DNA from 4 places in the Yersinia mollaretii ATCC 43969 genome. Region 4 is predicted to be linked to each of the others. Evidence: predicted binding sites of a transcription regulator. Region 4 holds the regulator's gene; each other region holds the start of a gene.

Region 1 (4,218 bases), 390 kb from region 4:
TCACTCAAAAAAGTTAATCATGTTATTTGAACACGTTCTCGACACCTGAGATGTGTTCAATTTCACACTAATCAATAGTAATTTGTAACGCCAAAATATTATATGTGATTGACGTCACAAAATACCCTGATTTATGGCTTACGGCACTATTATACCCACTCACATCAAGAATAGCTTATAACTGGTCTATTAGGCGTCAGCCGCAGTCAGTTTGAGTGCGGACAGCGCGCAAGAACCGGAGCATACACGCAGTATGTGACGGCAATGAGCACTGCCCAAGCTCAAAATGGCCAGTCAAGCTAGCCTAATCATAAAGCCAGGAAGAAACCGGCGATCGTCGCACTCATCAAATTAGATAAAGTCCCTGCGGCCACCGCCTTTAGGCCAAATCGCGCGATGTCATGGCGGCGATTTGGTGCCATGCTGCCCAACCCGCCCAGCAAGATGGCGACTGATGACAAGTTGGCAAACCCACAGAGCGCGAAGGAAATAATGGCTTTCGTGTGATCCGACAACACCTGCAAGCCCGCCGCTTTCACTAACTCTTCTGCCTGTAGATATTGGCCGAAATTCATAAATGCCACGAATTCGTTGACGATGATTTTTTGGCCGATAAAGGAGCCAGCCACCATCGCTTCACTCCACGGAATACCGATCAGGTAAGCAATTGGCGAGAAGACCCAGCCCAGAATCAGCTCTAGCGAAAGTTGCGGATAATCGAACCAGCCACCAATTCCGCCCAAAATACCATTCAGCAATGCAATCAATGCAATGAAGGCCAGCAACATTGCGCCGACATTCAGCGCCAGTTGCATACCCGAAGCCGCACCAGAAGCCGCCGCATCAATCACGTTAGCCGGGCGCTCATCTTCCGCAATTAGCGTTGTGGCATCTACCGTATCGTGGGTTTTTTCAGTTTCTGGCACCATCAATTTAGCAAAGAGTAACCCGCCCGGAGCCGCCATAAAGGAGGCGGCGATCAGGTATTCCAACGGCACCCCCATCTGCGCGTAACCGGCCAAGACGGAGCCCGCGACAGAGGCTAAACCGCCACACATCACAGCAAACAACTCCGATTGGGTCATGGTGGCAATATAAGGGCGCACCACCAGTGGGGCTTCAGTTTGCCCGACAAAAATGTTGGCGGTCGCGGAGAGGGATTCAGTGCGAGAGGTGCCCAGCAGCTTTTGTAAGCCGCCGCCTAATACCTTAATCACGATTTGCATGATGCCGAGATAATACAAAACCGCAATTAATGAGGAGAAGAAAACAATGACCGGTAATACGCGTAGGGCGAAGACAAAACCGCCCCCACCAAAGACTTCAAACATTTTGTCGGACACTAAACCGCCAAACATAAATGAGATACCGTCATTGCCGTAAGCGATAACATTCGCAACGCCAGCAGACATACCACCCAAGATACTGCGGCCAATTGGCACATATAATACCAGCGCCCCGATACCCACCTGAAGAATAAAAGCCCCTACTACAGTGCGGATATTAATCGCCCTAAAATTACTTGAAAGAAGTACGGCTATTAATATCAGTACTGCCATCCCGACCAAGCTCATAAGCATGTAAGATCATCCTGTTAATGATTTGTATAGAAATAATATGGGCGGGATTATACCGACATGAGCAGGCTATCAAACAATCTCTGTCACAAATAAACACAACTCAGAGCAACTCCAAGAGAGTTAATGTGACTAACATCACAGAAATTTCCGTGAGAAAATAATAGCCGGCTAACTATTAGTGCGATTTTAGTATGTCGGACAGAAGATTATCGCGTGGATTGATCAGCTGGGGGCAACTGAAATAAGCGCTGGCTATTCTCCAGCAGATGGGTGGCTATCTCTTGTGGTGCTTCTGGGCGCAATTCACACAAGGCCGCGAACACATTCGCCGCTCGTTCGGGCCGATTGGGTTGGCCTTGAAAACCGGCTAATGGCATATCCGGCGCATCGGTTTCCAGTAACAGGGCTGAGAGCGGTAATACTGCCATCACATTGCGAGTTTTCTGTGCCCGTTCATAAGTGATGGTGCCCCCAACGCCAATGTAATAACCCAAGCGAATGAATGCCTGCGCCTGCGCTAAGCTGCCAGCAAAACCATGCACCACACCCGTGCGCGACAACGCGACTTTGCGCAATGCGGCAGCGAGCTGATCATGGGAACGGCGGGAGTGTAGAATAACTGGGAGATCATGCTGTTTCGCCAGCTTAAGTTGTGCCTGTAGCAGCGCCAATTGCCGTGGAAACTGTGGCTCATCCATATAGAGATCCAGCCCAATCTCCCCTATCGCCACCAGTTTTTCCGGTTTATTCGCCAAATAAGAGGCCAGCGTCGCCAAATCAGCCTCTTGGTGCTCGGCAATATAGAGCGGGTGCAGGCCCAGTGCGGCAAACAGCGGCGGATAGCGCTCTGCCAAGGCTAAAATGCGGGGGAAGTAAACCGCACTGACGGCTGGGATAATCAGTTGCCTGACATTCGCCTGTGCCGCACTCACCAAACTGGCGGCTTCCACGCCGCTGAATGGGGAAAAGTCAAAGTGACAATGGGTGTCAACAAAATAGGGGGGATCGATGAGATGGGCCGTCGGCCCCGCTATCTGCACCATTAGGCTATATCACCTTTGGTTTCTGGCGCACTGGCAGGTGAAATGATCTCGCCCGCCAAGAGCTTAGTTTTACTGGGCGTTAAGGTGGGCACGATCAGCCCACTCCCTGCCACTGTCATCTGAGCTGGGAGAGGTTGATTCGCCACGGCGGATGAATCGACCGGGGTGATGATATCCGGCGTTTGAATGACATCAAATGAAAAATCATAGTCATCAATCAACTCGGCCATATCATCTGTCTGGTTAATATCTTGCGGTTGAATCATACGGCGAGATAGTGGAATGGTGGTTTTCTCGTCACCCATTTCGGCTTGATTCTGCGCGTCACGAGGCAAGAGCCAGTGCCCGACGGTCGCCAGAAAATAGCGGCCACAGCGGCGACCCAAATGGTAATCTTGATTCAGTGCCGCGACACGGCTCCCCAACGCATTGCTGGCAAGGGGCTTCGGCGGGAAAATCTCGAAAATCCGCAAGTCACCCGGCGGCTTCTCAATAAACTGCTGAATACGATGATAGCTCTGTTCATGCTGCTGCATAATACGCACCAGCTGCTGTAAGCTGCTTTCACTCAGCAGGTGCTCCATCCGCTTCATCCATTGTGGCGTACAGTAAGCTTGCGAAGGAACTGTACGGATAACCACAATAGTATCCGCGCCACGGCGGTAAGCTTCCTCAACTGGAATCGCATCGCTGATGCCACCATCTTGATAACTAATACCATCTAAATCAACACCCTGACGGTAAAAACCGGGAATAGCACTGGAGGCTTTGAGTGCCGACAACCAGCTTTCACGGGTGGGGGCGATATAGGTTGGCTCGAAATCATCACTGCGGCAGGCGCACATTAAGAATTCGCGGCCATTAAGCATGAGCTGTTCAGCGTGGTCGAGGGCCAGCGGCAGTTGCTGGGAGGTGATATCCACCAGCCAGTCGAGATCAATGAGGTGTCCACCACGAACAAAACGTAATGGATTGAAGAAATTAGCGGTGGTGGTGTAGCGGGTAATCACGCGGCGAGCATAGCCGGGTTGGCCGCAGATAAAAGCAGAGAGATTTTGTGCGCCAGCAGAGGTGCCGATCATCAGATCAAAAGGGTTAAAGCGGGCGCGCTGGAACTCATCCAGCACACCGGCTGTAAAAATTCCCCGCTGCCCGCCGCCCTCACAGACCAACGCCATTTTACCGGGTTGGTATGGTTTATAGGCGAGTGGCTCAATATTACCGAGCGTGATAGGTATTCTGTATCCCACCATCCATCCTTAATTCCGCTACAACAGGTGTCGAGGATACCCCTTCTTCACCCTGGCTGTAACCCTCTCGCACACTAAAGGCGCTTACGTCCTGTAAACAAACTGATGAGGAAGAGAACAATACCGACGACAAAGACGACTTTTGCGGCCCAAGCGGCCGTACCGGCTAGCCCACCAAAACCTAATGCCGCAGCGATTAAAGCAATAATTAGAAATATGATGCCCCAACGAAACATAAGCTTCTCCTTACCGTTTTAAAAAATATTCCGTGGGTTTATCGATAACCCACGAAACACCTGTCTGTCGGATAAAAAATTAAGGCTTGATGCTCAGATCATTTTTAAC
Region 2 (4,218 bases), 270 kb from region 4:
CAGCAGTTTGTCAGCCTGCGCCGTGGTACGCCGGGCCAGTTACCGCCGCCAGTGGAAGAGATGGAGAAAATTTGCTCGCCAGCGGAACTGTTTGGTGTCGATCAGGCGCTGCGCTTATCCATCATTGGCGATAAAAGCAAAGTACGGCATGGGCTACAGTCCCTATTGCGGGAGACTCAAGCCGATGAGTTGATGATCAATGGTCAAATTTTTGATCATCAAGCACGGCTACACTCCTTCGAGATAGTCGCAGGTTTACAGCAAGACTTGCAGCCGGTTGACCGCTTGTAACCCACTCTCTGGCAAGGAATTGCAGACATAAAAAAACCAGCCCGAGGGCTGGTTTTTACGTTTAATCATCAGGGATGACTAAGAGTTATGCATCACCGAAACGACGACGTGCTGGCGCTGCGGCAGGTGCAGCAGCATCATCACGACGTGGTGCAGCTGAACGCTGACCATCACGGCTACCACGACGTTCACCACCACCATTACCAGCTGGAGCACGGTCGCTGCCGAATGAACGACGAGGAGGAGCACCTGCGCCATCACGACGTTCACCACCTGCAGCACGAGGACCGCCACGACGCTCACCACCGTTACCGCCGGCTGGACGCTCACGACGTTCGTGTGGCTGTGCATCACCCAACAGCTGCATGTTCAGCGGCTTGTTCAGGATACGGGTACGGGTGAAGTGAGATAACATTTCGCCCGGCATACCTTTTGGCAGCTCGATAGTTGAGTGAGAAGCAAACAGCTTGATGTTACCGATATAACGGCTGCTGATATCACCTTCGTTAGCGATAGCGCCAACGATATGACGAACTTCAACACCATCATCACGGCCCACTTCAATGCGGTACAGCTCCATCTCACCAACATCACGGCGTTCGCGACGTGCTGGACGCTCGCCACCATCACGGCTATCAGCGCGAGGCTCACGACGGCTGTCACCACGGTCACGGCCACGATCATTACCACGATCGCTCCCACGGTCATCACGAGAATTGAATTCACGTTGCGGACGACGAGGTGCTTCTGGTGGCAGAATCAGAGGACGTTCGCCCTGTGCCATTTTCAGCAGCGCAGCAGCCAGCGTTTCGAGATCAAACTCTTCTTCTGGTTGCAGTTTAGCCAGCAATGCACGGTACAGATCCAAATCACTGCTTTCCAGCTGTTGGCCAACTTTAGCAGCAAACTGCGCTAAGCGACGTTCGCCCAGCAGTTCGGCATTCGGCAACTGAACTTCTGGGATAGTCAGTTTCATGGTGCGTTCAATGTTCTGCAACAGGCGACGTTCGCGGTTCTCAACGAACAGCAACGCACGACCCGCACGGCCCGCACGACCGGTACGGCCGATACGGTGAACATAAGACTCTGAATCCATAGGGATATCATAGTTTACTACCAAGCTGATGCGCTCTACGTCCAAACCACGAGCCGCAACGTCAGTGGCGATCAGAATATCCAGACGGCCATCTTTCAGGCGATCCAGTGTCTGCTCACGTAAAGACTGGTTCATGTCGCCGTTCAGTGCGGCACTGCTATAACCGCTGCGTTCCAAGGCTTCTGCAACTTCCAGCGTCGCGTTTTTGGTACGCACGAAGATGATGGCTGCGTCGAAATCTTCAGATTCCAAGAAACGAACCAACGCTTCTTTTTTGTTATAACCGCCACCCACTCTCCAGAAACTCTGGCTGATGTCCGGGCGGGTAGTGACACTGGACTGAATGCGCACTTCCTGTGGATCTTTCATGAAGCGACGGGTAATACGGCGAATCGCTTCTGGCATAGTTGCAGAGAACAGCGCGGTCTGATGTTCAGCCGGGATCTGCGCCATGATAGTTTCAACGTCTTCGATAAAGCCCATGCGCAGCATTTCATCTGCTTCATCCAACACTAAACCGCTCAGGTTGGACAAGTTAAGGGTGCCGCGTTTCAGGTGGTCAAGCAGACGACCTGGGGTGCCAACAACAATTTGTGGACCTTGGCGCAAAGCGCGTAATTGAACGTCATAACGCTGGCCACCGTACAGGGCCACTACGTTGACGCCATTAATGTCTTTAGAGAAGCTAGAGAGTGCTTCGGCGACCTGAATAGCCAACTCACGGGTCGGTGCTAATACCAGAACCTGTGGGGCTTTCAGCTCAGCTTTAATATTGTGTAACAGCGGCAGACCAAACGCGGCTGTTTTGCCACTGCCTGTTTGTGCCATGCCGAGAACATCACGGCCGTTTAACAGGTGTGGGATACATTCTAACTGGATTGGCGATGGTTTTTCATAACCAAGGCTAGTTAGAGCGGAAAGAATAGGAGCGGACAGCCCCAGATCAGCAAAAGAGGTTTCAAGCTCAGTAGTCATGTACACGTGCCTCATTAATAATGGCAGCCAGTCTACATAACTCGTCGAGAAAATTTTCAGTCATTTTCATTGAAAAGTGTGAACCGGCTCAAATTAGATTATAAAACGAACAAAAAGGCCATCACCTGTTAGGGTGATTAACGTTGGTAAAAACCAAGGTATATCAGGCTGATAGTTGTTCGTCAGCTATTGCTGGTCCGATTCCGATAGGTCGTCTTGTTCTTGGCCCAAAAGCGCCAATTCCAACAATGCATAGCGGTGCTCAACAAAGTTATGAACGTTGTTAGCTACCGTCAGTTTGAACAGCGCCGAAGCGGTGTCCTTGTCCCCCAGACTTAGGTAATGTTTACCTAAATAGAAGTCAGTTTCACTGAGATGCTCAGCGAGCGAAGTGTTATCCATTGCATCTGCTTTGAGCCTTTCCATCAGCGTTTTTTCGCTGATCGTGCCCAAGTAGAATTCGACAATATTCCATCCCCATTGCCCTCTGTCCGATTTTTCATAGCGTTGTTGTAACGCTACTGCCGCTGTCTTGGGATCGATTTCTCTTTCCACCAGATACAGCCACAACGAACGGAAGGGATCATTTGGATCGTCTTGATAAAACGCCTGCAGATCATCCTGCGCCAACGGGAGTCGACCGCCATAATAAAGAGCGATACCCCGGTTTAAACGCGCGTAATTGTAAGTTGGATCAAGCTCTAGTACAGAATCAAACGCTTCATAGGCAGCATCAAAATTGCCTGCCTGCGTTAAATAAATGCCCAGATAGTTAAAAACTTCTGGCATATCAGGACGAATAGCTAACGCTTGCGAAAAATCATTTCGCGCTAGTGCCCGTAGCCCGAGGCTATCATACAGCACTCCGCGCTCATATAAAAGCTGTGCGCGCTCATCATCCGTAAGTGCCCGACTTGCAAGGATTTGTTCCATGCGTGCCAGAATCACTTCCTGCTGCAACGTCGGTTGCAACGGGATAGCCAACACCTCGTCTTTACGCCAATCATGGTTGCTGCATCCTGCCAGCATGAGTGCTGTCGCAACGTAACACCAGCGCAAGAAAGGCTTCATTTCCTACTCCCGAAGACAAACATTGGATAAATATCCTTTCATCCATTTGTTTAACACAAGGGCATCCGGCCCTTGAGATAACATAGCCCCTCACTCATAAGTCAGGGGCTATGGAATACTTTATTACTCTGCTGCTTCTGGTGCCGGAGCTTCTGCGTCAGGAGTAGTGGCTTCTTTGATGCTCAGGCGGATACGACCCTGGCGATCAACTTCCATTACTTTAACTGGCACTTCCTGGCCCATTTGCAGGTAATCTGTCACTTTCTCGACGCGCTTGTCAGCGATTTGAGAAATATGAACCAGACCTTCTTTACCGCCGCCGATTGCCACAAATGCACCGAAATCAACGATACGCGTCACTTTACCCGCATAGATACGGTTCACTTCGATTTCAGCGGTAATTTCTTCAATGCGACGAATAGCGTGTTTTGCTTTGTCGCCGTCGGTTGCTGCAATCTTAATGGTACCATCATCTTCGATTTCAATCGTGGTGCCTGTTTCATCAGTCAGCGCACGAATCACAGAACCACCTTTGCCGATCACATCCTTGATTTTCTCAGGATTGATTTTCATGGTGTAGATACGTGGAGCAAACTCAGAGATATCACCACGAGGTGTGCTGATAGCCTGTTCCATCACACCCAGAATGTGCAGACGCGCACCCTTGGCCTGATTCAGAGCCACCTGCATGATTTCGCGGGTGATACCTTCAATTTTAATGTCCATCTGCAGTGCGGTGATACCGTCACGGCTACCGGCTACTTTAAAGTCCATGTCGCCCAAGT
Region 3 (4,218 bases), 1.4 Mb from region 4:
GATTCCAGTGTTGCAGCGCATCACTTTTCTGTACCAGCTTGCTTTGGAAATCCAACAAATTTGGCAGCTTATCAGTTAGCAGGCCGAAGCGGTCAACCATAAAGACCCGCCCACGCGCTTGCTCTTCACTCAGACCTTCGGAGATCATCTGCGCGATGATCTGCTCTGCAATCCCGCAACCCGCTGATCCAGCACCGAGGAAGGTGACGGTTTGGTCGCGCAATTGGCTACCTGCCGCGTGGCTGGCGGCAATCAGGCTGCCGAGTGTGACGGCGGCTGTCCCTTGAATGTCATCGTTGAAACAGCACAGCTCATCGCGGTAGCGGTTCAGCAGCGGGGTGGCATTGTTCTGAGCAAAATCTTCAAACTGTAACAACACATTCGGCCAGCGGCGTTTTACTGCCTGAATGAATTCATCGACGAAAGCATAATATTCGTCACCGGAAATGCGCGGATGACGCCAGCCCATATACAGCGGGTCATTCAGCCGTTGTGGGTTGTTGGTGCCAACATCTAATACCACGGGCAATGTATACGCTGGGCTGATACCACCACACGCGGTATACAATGACAGTTTACCGATGGGAATGCCCATGCCGCCAATGCCCTGATCACCCAGGCCGAGAATGCGCTCGCCGTCGGTCACCACGATCACTTTAACATTCTGTTTGGTGGCGTTTTGCAGCATATCGTCAATGTGTTCACGATTGGGATAGGAGATAAATAGCCCGCGTGCACGGCGATAAATATCCGAGAAGTGTTCACATGCCTCGCCGACCGTCGGCGTGTAGATAATCGGCATCATCTCGCTGAGATGCGCTTCCAACAGGCGATAAAATAGGGTTTCGTTGGTGTCTTGAATGTTGCGCAGATAGATATGTTTATCGTCGTCGTTTTTGAAATCCTGATACTGGCGGTAAGCACGCTCTGCCTGCTCTTCAATGGTTTCAACCGCTTCCGGCAACAAGCCGTGTAAGTTGAAGTGGTTGCGTTCTTCATTGGTAAAGGCGCTGCCTTTGTTCAGCAGAGGGAATTCTAACAGGATAGGACCGGCGTAGGGGATATAGAGGGAGCGCTTACTTTCGTATTCAAGTTCCATGAGTTTTACTCTTAGACGTTATCAGGTAGTTGCCCCCGATCCTAAAAGATAAGAGAAATATGTACAGCTTTTGTTAGTTAAATATGTGGGGCACTGGTAGAAATGCGAGTTATCTTGCAGATTTAGTCATTAGTGGCGGGAATGTGTTGTTTGGTGAACTGGGGTTAGCAATATAACCCCAGAAAATTGACTTAGATTAGCTTAAAAAGTGACGCGGCTGACGTCTGAGCAACCCAAGGCCGCCAGTGTGGCATGAGTGGCATCCCACTGACTTAATATTGCGTTATTACCCTCCACCAGCACGGCACGGCGGATAGCGCCACAGGCTTTGCCGGACAGATTGGTCAGAATCAAGGCTGCTTGTAGCGGGGGCAGGCTAGGGTTGAATGCTGCGTTTTCAGCATAACGGCCCGTGTAGATCGTGCCATCCGCCAGCTCTACAGCTACACCGCTGTGAGAGAGGCTATAAGGGGCATGACTGAGATTGGCAGCATCAAGTGCGGCTTGCGTCAGAGGGTCGGTTTCTGCGATAGAGTAGCCATGGTTTACCGGGTCCATCAGCAGGGTGGTGATAGCCAGATCTTTCGGGCCGAATGCATCTGGCAGATAGTGACCCAATGTAGACGCAGGGCGGCCGGGCAGATGAATATGTAAGTCAGTGCCACTGTTTAGCTCATTCATAAACTGGCGGCAATGACCACAAGGCGTGTAATTGACTGTAATCGACACCAGACTCGCTTCACCGCGTAGCCAAGAGTGAGTGACCGCACACTGCTCGGCATGGATAGTTTGCTGCAAGGGCGTGCCGCTGAACTCCATATTGGCACCGAAATAGAGATTGCCGCTTTTGCCGCGAGCAATGGCACCGACCATAAAGTGGGAGATGGGCGTCAGTGCGCAGGCGGCCGCTAGGGGTAACAAGGCAAAAGCCAACGCATCATCATCTAACCCACTGATCTCTTTTACCGTTTTCACTTGCTCGGCGGTCAGCATGGCAGGGAAATCGTTTGCGCTCAGAATAGGTTCAAGTGCGGATTGCAGTGCAGCGGGCAGCTCAGCCCAAGGGGCGTGAAAACGTGCTTGCATGGGATTTTCTCCAATTGTAACGGGAAGCTATTTTAGGCAGCTTAGGGCGCTAATGGTGTGATGTAGATCCCGTTATGTATGAAATCTATGCAAGTAAAATGACTAATGAGCGATGTATCTCAAATTTATGCATTAATTCTGGTGATAAATCCTCGTCAGGAGCTGGGGATCAACCAAATAGATGCAACAGCACCGGAAATAGGAACGGGGCTACCAACGAGGTGATAATCCCGCAAATAACCAGCGCCAGTGAGCTGAACGCGCCCTCCTGATAGTCCAATTCAGCACAGCGGGCGGTGCCCAGCGCATGGGAAGCGGTCCCCATTGCCAAACCTCGTGAGGCTTTGGTGGTGATTTTCAATACATTCAGCAAGCTGTGACCAAAGACCGCCCCCAGAATCCCGACAAAAATCACACAAACTGCACTGATGGCGGGCAAGCCATGAATAGATTCGGCTACCGCCATGGCAATAGGGGTTGTCACGGATTTAGGTAATACTGACGCGGCAATCTCGGGGGTTGCCCCCATCCACAGGGCAACAGCGGTGCCACTGACCATAGCCGTGATACTGCCGATAAAACAGATGGTTATGATGGATTTCCAGCGCGCACGGATTTGATGCAACTGTTCATACAGCGGAAAAGCCAATGCCACCACCGCAGGCTGTAGCAGGTCATTCAGGACTTTGCTGCCAGCAAAATAGTTGGCATAGGGCATGTGTGTCACCAACAGCAGTGGGATGATCACGACCATAGATATCAGTAATGGATTTAGCAGTGGCATTTTCAGCCAGCGGGCCAGATAGCGCGCGCCGAAGAACACAATTAAGGTCAGTGGCAGTGACCACCACAAGTTGCTGATCATTTGTCATCCTCCGTCTGAGTTGGAGAACCGATCACCTTGCGTTCGCGGTGGACATAATGTGAGCTATAACCCACCACTAACATCACAATCAGAGTGCTGACAAAGCAGGAGACGACAATCGGGCCGAATTGCTTGGTGAGCTGGTCGTAATATTGCATCACGCCGACACCGATCGGGACAAACAGCAGCGCCATGTAGCGGATCAGTATCTGGCATCCGGGTTTGACCCAAGTTGAAGGCAAGAGTTGCAAAGAGAGTAGGGTAAACAGAATCAGCATACCGATGATACTGCCGGGGATAGTGATGGGCAGTAGCAAGGCCACGAATTTACCGACAAATAGGCAGAGGTAAATAAGGGCAAAAGCCCGCAGGTACTGCCAGCAAAGTGAAGTCACATTGCGCATAGTCATCGTCCTGAGTTACGGAATATATTCATCATACAATTAACTTCAATTATGTGCTAGCCATCACACTATGAATTATAACCCTATCCTCTTTCAGGCTCCGTGTTTGATATCTATTGGCTATGCTCTGAGACCTGATGGGATTGAGTTGTCTGCGCTTTGGCGAGCAGATAACCGCGATAGAAAAAGGCTAGCCCTAAAATAGCCGCGATAATCAGCATATAGAACATCATCTGCGGTGCGGCGTAGGCTAACAAGAAACCACAAAGTACCGGATTAACGGCCCCGCCCAGTTGGCCGAGATTCTGCGCTCCATAGTAACTGCCTTTAAGATTCGCTGGCGCAATAAAATCGATAAACAAGTACTCGACCGGAATAACAATAATCTCGCCCAATGAGAAAATCGCCATTGCCAACATCCATAACGGGATTGAGTCCTGAGCGACCATAAATCCGAACAGACCGATGATAAAGAACAGGGTGCCGAGCATCAACCAGCGCATTAAATTTTGCTGGTTCATGCGGTGGCTCAATAGGTATTGCAGGGTAATCACAATCACGGCATTCACGGTCATGACGGCACCGATCACCTGATAGGCAAATTGGGCATCGGCAACGGTAATCAGATATTGCGATAGATAGCCGGAGAACTGGCCGAAAACAATCGCGCTGAACATGCCTCCGAGGGTGAAATAGATCAGCCGCTTATCGTGGCGCAAGATGCGGAATGTTTGGCGAAAATCGGGTGCGGGTTCAGTCAGTGT
Region 4 (4,218 bases):
AATCCGGCGCAAATTACGTTCCAGTTCAGAGATTTGTGTATCAGGCGCGACATCTGGCACTTGCACAAAATCGTTATTCCCCTCGATGCTATCTGACTCCAGCCGCTGCTGGCACTGCTGAATTGCCATCTCACAGATCTGCAAATATTCTGCCGCCAGTGTGGCACTCATCAGATGATGATGATCCTCCGCTGGTGTGGCTGATTCAGTTAATGGATGCTCTCGCGTCAGAATAGTCATTTCGTTGATATGCCCCACAATCAGCTCGCTATGGGTCGCCCACAGCCGCATATCCGCCAAATATTTTGAGTTGAAGCCCGGCTCTTGCATCGCCTGATTCAGTGAGCTTAAAACGGTATTACTGGCTTTGTTGACCTGAAGGCGCTCATAGGCGAGTTGGGTGATATCAGGGTGAGGCGTTAGCAGCAAGCGCAGGATTTTCTGGTAAGCCCCCAGCGCCTGATGCGCATTTTTACGCAGCAAACCGCTTTGCCACTGTGGCCATAACCACAAGGCGCTGGCAAAGGCCAGTGCACAGCCGATTAAGGTATCCAGCAGACGCGGCACTAAAAAGTCAGCGCCATCGCCGGTTAATAGCTGCAAGATATACACCGCAGTGATGGTTCTGCCGATCACCGCCAGCCCGTAGTTTTTGCGCTGAACCAGATAGGAGGCCAGAGTGATGAGCAACATAATGCCCAGCGTGGCCCCTTCTGGCATCTGCAAATGCAGCAAACCCGCCGCCAACACTAGCCCGAACAGTGTCCCAAGGGCGCGGTGATGGATGCGCACCTTGGTGGCGTTATAGCCGTTTTGCGTCACCAGCATCACGGTGAGCAAGATCCAATAAGGTTTTGGCAGTTGCATCAAAGCCCCAATATAGCTGCCAGCGGCCAGCGTCACCCCCAGTCGTGCCGCATCGCGCAGTGCTCCAGAGTTAAACGACAGATAGCTGACAAAGGCGGGCCAAAGCGGCTGCTGTTGCTGACTAGACATCAACTCGCGGTCATACAGCGGGCGTCGGTTGCTCAGCAACTGGGCAATATGGCTGACATGGTAGTAGCTAAACTGCGCGACAGGATTATCGGGGTGCTGCTGGGCGATCTCTTCCAGCTCAATCAGTGCATCACCTGCGGTAAAATTGGTCTTAGCATGGTGGTGGTAGAGAATATCATCGGCAATAACGCGTATCTGAGCCGAGATAACCTGAGTATTGCGGCGAATGACCTCCTCGAATTGGCCCTGCTCCATCAACTCTTGCACTTTCTCCGGCTGATTCAGCGCCGCAGTAATGTGCTCTTGCAGGTCGAGCGCCATCTGAAACAGCCCCAGTAGCCGCTTTTGCTCTTTTTTAGTGGCATTATTGATTAAGTTAAATTGTTGATAAAGCTGATTAATCTTATCCATTATCCCCTGTTGACGATCGAGCAGTGGGGGGAGACTCTTTTCGGGCGGCAGATGCTGGGAGAATAGGGTGTATTTGGTGTCGTAATAATCCGCCAGCAAATGATAGAGCTGACTTAAGGGCTCGCGGATCGGCTGGTCTTTGCATAACCGGAACCATAGCCAGTTAAATACGCCATACCAGAGTGTCCCCACGGCGCACAACAGGGGGGCTTGCCAGATAGGTGCACGGCCAACCATGCTGAGGCTGAATATTGCGGCGATTAACGCGGCAGGCAATAAGCGGCCATGGAGGGGGCTGATCGCGCCATTGACACCCAGTACCAGTGCCAATCCGAGCATGATCCACGGCAGGGGAATGTGCCACAGCAACAGCTGTTGGGTCAGGAAACTGCTCAGTGTAAAGAGCGCACCACCGATAATCAGCCGTCGGAAGAAGTGTTGGTGTGGGGTATCCAGCGAGGCAATATTGCAACACGCGGGTATCAGGGAGAACATCAGCCCAAGTCGCAGCTCGCCTATGACAAATCCCAAGGCGGCTGGAAGGCAGAGAACCAATGTTTGGCGTAATGCGTAGTTTACTTCAGGATGATAAATAACCCGTTGCCACTTCATGTAGGCCCCAGAAATTTATTGATCACAAAAGATTGAGAAAACCGATGCCGAGGGTATCGGCACCGGTTTATAGGGAATTAACGGGTGCCGTAAACGACAATCGTTTTACCGTGTGCGGAGATCAGATTTTGATCTTCCAGCATTTTGAGTATCCGCCCCACAGTTTCGCGGGAGCAACCCACTATTTGACCAATTTCCTGGCGTGTAATTTTAATCTGCATCCCATCTGGGTGGGTCATGGCATCAGGCTGTTTTGCCAGATTAAGCAGCGTTTGTGCAATGTGCCCAGTGACATCAAGGAAAGCGAGGTTACCCACTTTCTCGGATGTAATCTGAAGGCGGTTCGCCATTTGTGAAGACAGGCGCATCAAGATATCTGGATTTACCTGAATCAACTGACGGAATTTTTTGTAAGAAATTTCAGCCACTTCACAGGCGGTTTTTGCTCTAACCCAGGCACTACGTTCTTGGCCTTCTTCAAATAATCCAAGCTCGCCGATGAAATCCCCTTGGTTTAAATAGGAGAGAATCATCTCTTTACCTTCTTCATCTTTGATCAGCACCGCAACGGAGCCTTTCACGATGTAGTAAAGCGTTTCGGCCTTTTCACCTTGGTGAATTAGCGTACTTTTCGATGGATATTTGTGGATATGGCAATGAGACAGGAACCATTCGAGAGTCGGGTCTGTTTGTGGCTTGCCGAGAACCATTCGCTGTTATCCTCTGTTGTTATCGCTGCCTAACTTAACAGGGCTCAGAGTTCCCTGTACGGCGTGCTTATAAAATACACTTTCTTTATACCCGACATTTTTTGGAATCTATTGGGTATAGCATATTAATTTGCTCAACTGCCGAAAGGTATAGCCAATATACGTACCGGATAGAAACCCTTCACTGAGTATTGATCACTACCCTATTTAATTCTAGAAACAACACTTTCGGTTCTGTTTGTAGCACAGGATGAGGTCAGTGTCTTGTGTTGTATCGCTTCAGCATGATGAACATCGGGTTACATTGCCAGTTTCTAAATGAAAGGGTAGTCTGGATCAGGAAATTTAACTGGGAGTGAGTGTTATGCAGGCACGTGTAAAGTGGGTTGAGGGGCTGACATTTTTGGGTGAATCGGCGTCAGGACATCAAGTTTTGATGGATGGAAATGCTGGCGACAAAGCACCTAGCCCAATGGAGATGTTGTTAATGTCAGCGGGTGGCTGTAGCGCGATTGATGTGGTGTCGATTCTGCAAAAAGGGCGTAACGACGTGCGCGATTGCGAGGTCACCTTAACCTCTCAGCGCCGGGAAGAAGCACCGCGCCTGTTTACGCAAATCAATTTGCATTTTATCGTCAGCGGCAAGGGCCTCACCGACAAGATTGTTGAGCGTGCCGTTGAGTTATCCGCAGAGAAGTATTGCTCAGTTTCCCTGATGTTAGGGAAAGCCGCGACCATCACTCATAGTTTTGAAATCCGCGAAATCGCCTAAACCCTTCGTGCTTGAAGCTGCAGGGTTGTTAGCTAGGTTCGCTCACCCGAATCACTAACTTGTCGTCAGTGATTCGGGGGCGTGACCGCTGCCATGCCAAGAAAGAAGGAGATTATCCGATCTTCTTCCCTTCCAATAACTGCTGCACTAGCGGTGCCATAATCAGCTCCATCGCCAGTCCCATCTTCCCACCCGGCACCACCAATGTGTTGATATTGGAGATAAATGACCCTTGCAGCATGGCCAGCAAGTAGGGGAAGTCGATCTGATCCAAACCCCGGAAATGAATGACAACAAAACTTTCATCCAGCGAGGGAATGGCTTTCGCCGCAAAGGGGTTGGAAGTATCGACGGTCGGCACACGCTGGAAGTTAATATGGGTGCGAGAAAACTGTGGCGTAATGTAGTTAATATAATCGTCCATAGATCGCACCACGGAGTCCATCACTGCTTCACGGGAGTGGCCGCGCTCGCCGGTATCGCGCACCAGTTTTTGAATCCACTCCAGATTGACAATAGGCACTACGCCGACCAATAAATCGACATGCTTTGCCACATCATGATGCTCGGTCACGACACCGCCGTGCAGCCCCTCATAAAACAGCACATCGGTAGGCTCTGGCAGTGACTCCCACGGGGTGAATGTCCCCGGAATCTGGTTATAAGGCACCGCCTCATCATAAGTGTGTAAGTACTTACGTGAGCGCCCCGTGCCAT

The links. The regulator CRP, encoded in region 4, controls carbon source genes, mostly activating them, when cyclic AMP is high. The targets are predictions, from matches to a motif close to ATGTGANNNNNNTCACAT.
Region 1: the regulator CRP is predicted to act here: its motif matches at 1,704-1,721, upstream of HRD69_RS08615 (NupC/NupG family nucleoside CNT transporter).
Region 2: the regulator CRP is predicted to act here: its motif matches at 2,439-2,456, upstream of yrbN (protein YrbN).
Region 3: the regulator CRP is predicted to act here: its motif matches at 2,241-2,258, upstream of cdd (cytidine deaminase).

Annotation. Positions count from the first base shown of each region.
Region 1 is NZ_CP054043.1:1,925,871-1,930,088, reverse strand. It holds gene HRD69_RS08615 (NupC/NupG family nucleoside CNT transporter) at 309-1,580, opposite strand; gene HRD69_RS08610 (TatD family hydrolase) at 1,787-2,623, opposite strand; gene HRD69_RS08605 (patatin-like phospholipase family protein) at 2,623-3,876, opposite strand; gene HRD69_RS08600 (DUF1328 domain-containing protein) at 3,948-4,109, opposite strand; gene osmY (molecular chaperone OsmY) at 4,189-4,218, opposite strand, start outside.
Region 2 is NZ_CP054043.1:1,810,637-1,814,854, reverse strand. It holds gene HRD69_RS08085 (luciferase-like monooxygenase) at 1-291, shown strand, start outside; gene HRD69_RS08080 (DEAD/DEAH family ATP-dependent RNA helicase) at 377-2,362, opposite strand; gene yrbN (protein YrbN) at 2,352-2,426, opposite strand; gene nlpI (lipoprotein NlpI) at 2,549-3,433, opposite strand; gene pnp (polyribonucleotide nucleotidyltransferase) at 3,557-4,218, opposite strand, start outside.
Region 3 is NZ_CP054043.1:2,920,839-2,925,056, forward strand. It holds gene HRD69_RS12860 (NAD-dependent malic enzyme) at 1-1,099, opposite strand, end outside; gene cdd (cytidine deaminase) at 1,301-2,185, opposite strand; gene HRD69_RS12870 (CidB/LrgB family autolysis modulator) at 2,355-3,050, opposite strand; gene HRD69_RS12875 (CidA/LrgA family protein) at 3,047-3,454, opposite strand; gene HRD69_RS12880 (MFS transporter) at 3,568-4,218, opposite strand, start outside.
Region 4 is NZ_CP054043.1:1,536,438-1,540,655, forward strand. It holds gene HRD69_RS06700 (YccS/YhfK family putative transporter) at 1-2,019, opposite strand, end outside; gene crp (cAMP-activated global transcriptional regulator CRP) at 2,097-2,729, opposite strand; gene HRD69_RS06710 (OsmC family protein) at 3,094-3,501, shown strand; gene HRD69_RS06715 (phosphoribulokinase) at 3,614-4,218, opposite strand, start outside.